Regions from separate parts of the Nocardioides sp. F233 genome, predicted to be linked through region 2. Evidence: riboswitches for the same ligand, from Rfam matches in the RefSeq annotation. Region 2 holds a riboswitch; the other holds the start of a gene.
What was found. Region 2 has a riboswitch for thiamine pyrophosphate ahead of thiE (thiamine phosphate synthase). Riboswitches for the same ligand answer to the same signal wherever they lie in the genome.

Region 1 (2,192 bases), on a different contig from region 2:
ACACGGTGAACCACAGCACCCGGCCGGTCCGCGGGCGCCGCAGCACGTCGAGCACGGCGCCGGGGTCGAACGAGCCCTCCGGCCACACGCCGCGGTGGAGCATCGCGCCGACCGGCAGCACGAAGAAGACGGCGAGGACCGCGACCGGGACCGCGGCGAGCAGTCCCAGCGCGAGTCGTCGGGTCACCGTCGTACCACCTATCGCGAGACGATCTCCGTCCACTGCTCCAGCCACGCCTTGCGCTTCTCGGTGATCTCGGCCGGCGCGACCTGCTCGGTGGTCTCGGGCCGCTTCGCGAACGTCGCCCAGTCCGCGGGCAGCTCGACGGACGCGTCGACCGGGAAGACGTACATCGACTCGGGCAGCGCGGCCTGGACCTCGGGCGAGAGCAGCCAGTCGATCACGGCGTGCGCGCCGGCGGTGTTGGTCGTGTCGCCGTGCAGCACGCCGGCGTACTCGACCTGCTCGAAGCAGCCGTCCAGCAGCGCGCTGGTCGTCGTCCGGTCGCCCGCCTTGGTCAGCGTGAACGCCGGCGAGGAGTCGTAGGACACGACGATCGGCCGGTCGCCGCCGGAGAAGGTGAAGTCGGTGAAGTACGCGTCGGACCAGCCCTTGACGACCTTCGCGCCGTTGTCGACGAGCTTGGTCCAGTACGACGCCCAGTCGTCGCCGTACTTCGCGATCGTGGCCAGCAGGAAGGCCAGGCCGGGCGAGCTGGTGCTGGCGCCCGGGATCACGAAGAGGTCCTTGTAGGCGGGCTTCGTGAGGTCATCGAGGGTCGTGGGCGCCGGGATGCCCTTGGCCTGGAACCACGCGTCGTCGACGTTGACGCAGACGTTCCCGGTGTCGACCGGGGTGAGCGCGTGGTCATCGTCGCCGTCGAGCTCGTAGGCGTCGGCGCCCTTCGGCAGCGTCGGCGCGTACGACGCGAACACGCCCTCGTCGATCGCCCGCGTCGCGAAGGTGTTGTCGACACCGAAGACGACGTCGCCGACCGGCTTGTCCTTGGTCAGGACCAGCTCGTTGGTCAGCGCGCCTGCGTCCTCGAGCTTGCTGATCTTCAGGTCGTAGCCGGTGTCCATCTCGAACGCCTTGACCAGCTCGTCAGGGATCGCGAACGACTCGTGCGTCACCAGCGTGACCGTCTTGTCGTCGGCCTTCTCGTTGTCGCTCTCGCTGCTGATCAGCGAGCAGCCGCTGGCGAGCAGGACCGTGGTCGAGAGGGCCACCAGGGTGAGGCGGCCGGTGAGCATGCGCGTACGCATCGGTTGACTCCCTTCGCCGGTGCTAACCGGATCAGGTTCGGAGGGTCTGCGGCCCACGCCGCACTCTCAGCACCCGGATGGTGCTCCCCTGTCTGACGTCGTCAGTCTAGGACGCGCCCGCCGTGCGGCTCGAGGCAGACCAGCATCCGTGGATCGCCACCGGCCGCCGCCACCGCAGCACGCACCTCGGCGAGCTCGTCGTCGGTCAGCCGGAAGGCCGCGCTGGTCCCGGTGTCGTTGACGCTCCACACGGTGCGACCGCGGGCGCTCAGGCCGGTGCCGCCGATCGTGTACGGCGCCAGCGCGGACGCCACGGCGAGCTGGTCCTCGTCCCGCGGGTCCACCCCGAGGATCGTCGAGGACCCGACAGGCCACCACCTGGGTCGCCGCGGCCGTCGCTCCTCGACCAGCCGCGCGCCCTCGCGGACCGCCCACTGCACCTCGTCGGGCCAGGGCTTGTCGGAGACCAGGTCGATGTCGACACGCCCCAGCCGGTGCCGAACGGCCGCCAGCGCACCGCGGTACGCCGCCGCGACCGTCGACTCGTCAGCGCCGTCGGCCACGGTGAGCCAGTCGCCCGCGGTCATGACGCGCTGTAGACCACGCCGTCCGGCAGGTCGACGGCAGTGGCCTGCCCCCGAGCGACGAGCAGGTCGAGGTGCGCCTTGGTCTCCATCGCGGCCATGCCCTGGCTGAACACGTCGAGCTCGCCGAAAGCCCGCTCGTGGCGGGTCCAGCCGAGGTCCCTGGCGACGACGAGGGAGGTCGCGGAGCGGCGCTCCTTCAGCGACGCCAGGCACAGGTCGAGGCGGTCCTCGTGGTGGGCGAGGAGCTCGTCGACGCGCTCGTACGACGACGGCGCGACCGGGCCGTGCGCGGGCAGGATGCGCAGGTCGGGGAGCTCGCGGACCCGGGCGAGGGAGGCC
Region 2 (2,192 bases):
CAGCGCACCGCCGCAGATCCGGGCCAGGGCGGGCTCGGCAGACCGGACCCCGGCGCGGCCGAGCAGCTCGACCGGGTGCCCGTGCCGGTGCAGGAGCGCGGCCTGCCGCTCGACCTGCTGGAGGTCGCCGGCGTCGTACCCGACGAGGAGGGTGCCGCTGCGCCGCAGCGCCACCCCCAGACGACCGGCCAATGCCGGCCACATCGCCAGCGACGCCACGCCCAGCCGGAGTATCTCCTCCTCGCCGTGCCAGACCTCGGCCGCCGGACTGAGCATCCCCGCGGCGGCGTACGACGCCCCGCCGGCCGGCCGTCGATCGACCACGGCAACGCAGTGGCCGCGTCGTGCCAGCTCCTCGGCGACCGTCAGCCCGACGATCCCCGCGCCCAGCACGTCGACCCGCATCCCGGCCACCTCAGGCCACTGCCGCGATGAGCTCCTTCGCTGCACCCACGGGATCGGGATGTCGCCAGATCGCGCCGATCACGGCGACGCCGGTGGCTCCGGCGGCCCGGACCTCGCCCGCGGTCGCTGCGGTGATCCCGCCGATCGCGACCAGCGGCAGCACGCCGGCCGCCTCGGCGACGCCAGGAACGCCCAGCGGCAGGGGCAGACCGGCCTTCGAGGCCGATGCGAAGACCGGCCCGAAGCCGGCGTAGTCCGCGCCCGCGGTGGTCGCCGCCACGACCTCGGCCCGCGACCGGCAGGTCGCGCCGAGCACCAGGCCGGGGGCCAGCCGCCGGGCGTCGGCGACGGCGAGGTCGTCCGCCCCCAGGTGCACGCCGTCGGCGTCCGCGGCCAGCGCCACGTCGAGCCGGTCGTTGACCACGACCAGCGCGCCCGCCGGGCGCACCGCGGTCACCACGGCCCGGGTGAGCGCGACCAGCGCGCCGGTGGCCAGGGACTTGGCCCGGACCTGGAAGCCGTCCACCCCGGCGTCAGCCAGGGCAGGCAGCAGGGAGAGGTCGTCGCAATCGGAGACCAGGCAGAAAAGGTGAGGCGTCATCGTTCCGTTCCTTCGCCGGCATGATCCGGATCAGGTGTGACGGTCGGAGCGGCTCCAGCTCCCTCTCAGCCCGCTGCCGCGGACTCCCGTGGGTTGTCGCCGGCGACGTTAGCAGCATCGTGCGACGAGAGGAACCGGCGTACCGCCAATGCAGCCGCCCGCCCCGCCCGGTTGCCGCCGATCGTGCTCGCGGACGGGCCGTAGCCGACCAGCTGCACCCGCGGGTCGCGGGCGGCGGTGGTCGCGGTCTGCACGTCGGCCCCGCTCTGCAGCAGGGCGATCCCGCCGCGCTCGCTGCGCAGGTGGAGCGGCGCGAGGTGGCCGACGGCTGGCCGGAACCCCGTGGCCCACAGGATCACGTCGGCACGCTCGAAGGAGCCGTCGGCCCAGCGCACGCCGTCCGGCTCGATCCGCGCGAACATGTCGCGGCGCTGCTCGTAGACGCCGAGCCGCGCCGCCTGCTGCTCCTGCGGACGCAGCGCCAGCCCGGTGACACTGACGACGCTCGCGGGCGGCAGGCCCGCGCGGACCCGCTCCTGGACCAGGCCGATCGCGTGTCGGCCGACGTTCTCGTCGAAGTCGTCGCGCCACACCGGCGGGCGCCGGGTCACCCACAGCACGTCGGTCCGTGGCGCCAGCTCGCCGAGGAACTGGACTGCCGAGGCACCGCCACCGACCACGACCACCCGCTTGCCGCGGAAGTGCTCCGGGCCCGGGTAGTCGGCGGTGTGCAGCTGCTCGCCGAGGAAGGTCTCGGCGCCGGGGTAGGACGGCACGAACGGCTGCGTCCAGGTTCCGGTGGCGTTGACCAGGGTCCGCGTGGCCCAGGACCGCTCCCCGGCGTGGACCACCAGCAGTTCGCCGTCGTCGGTCACCCGGTCCACCCGCACCGGGCGTACGACGGGCAGCCGGTGGTCGTCCTCGTAGCGGCCGAACCACGCCGGCACCACGGCATTGGCCCGTTCCCGCGAGTGGCCGGGGGCCGGGGCGTCGGGCAGGTCGGCCACGCCGTGCACGTCGTGCATCGACAGCGAGTCCCACCGGTGCTGCCACGCGCCGCCCGGTCGCTCGTTCGCGTCGAGCACGACGTGGTCGATGCTGAGCCGGGTCAGGTGGAAGGACGCCGAGAGGCCGGCCTGGCCGGCCCCGATGACCACTGCGTCGTACACGTGCACGGCGGGCAAAA

Region 1: linked by a shared signal. The riboswitch ahead of ACZYRU_RS20065 (thiamine ABC transporter substrate-binding protein) and the one ahead of thiE (thiamine phosphate synthase) in region 2 are both predicted to bind thiamine pyrophosphate.

Annotation. Positions count from the first base shown of each region.
Region 1 is NZ_JBVASH010000005.1:208,200-210,391, reverse strand. It holds gene ACZYRU_RS20070 (ABC transporter permease) at 1-187, opposite strand, end outside; gene ACZYRU_RS20065 (thiamine ABC transporter substrate-binding protein) at 199-1,266, opposite strand; TPP riboswitch at 1,258-1,366, opposite strand; gene ACZYRU_RS20060 (hypothetical protein) at 1,368-1,853, opposite strand; gene ACZYRU_RS20055 (MBL fold metallo-hydrolase) at 1,850-2,192, opposite strand, start outside.
Region 2 is NZ_JBVASH010000008.1:32,622-34,813, forward strand. It holds gene ACZYRU_RS24585 (FAD-dependent oxidoreductase) at 1-405, opposite strand, end outside; gene thiE (thiamine phosphate synthase) at 416-1,006, opposite strand; TPP riboswitch at 997-1,106, opposite strand; gene ACZYRU_RS24595 (NAD(P)-binding domain-containing protein) at 1,072-2,181, opposite strand.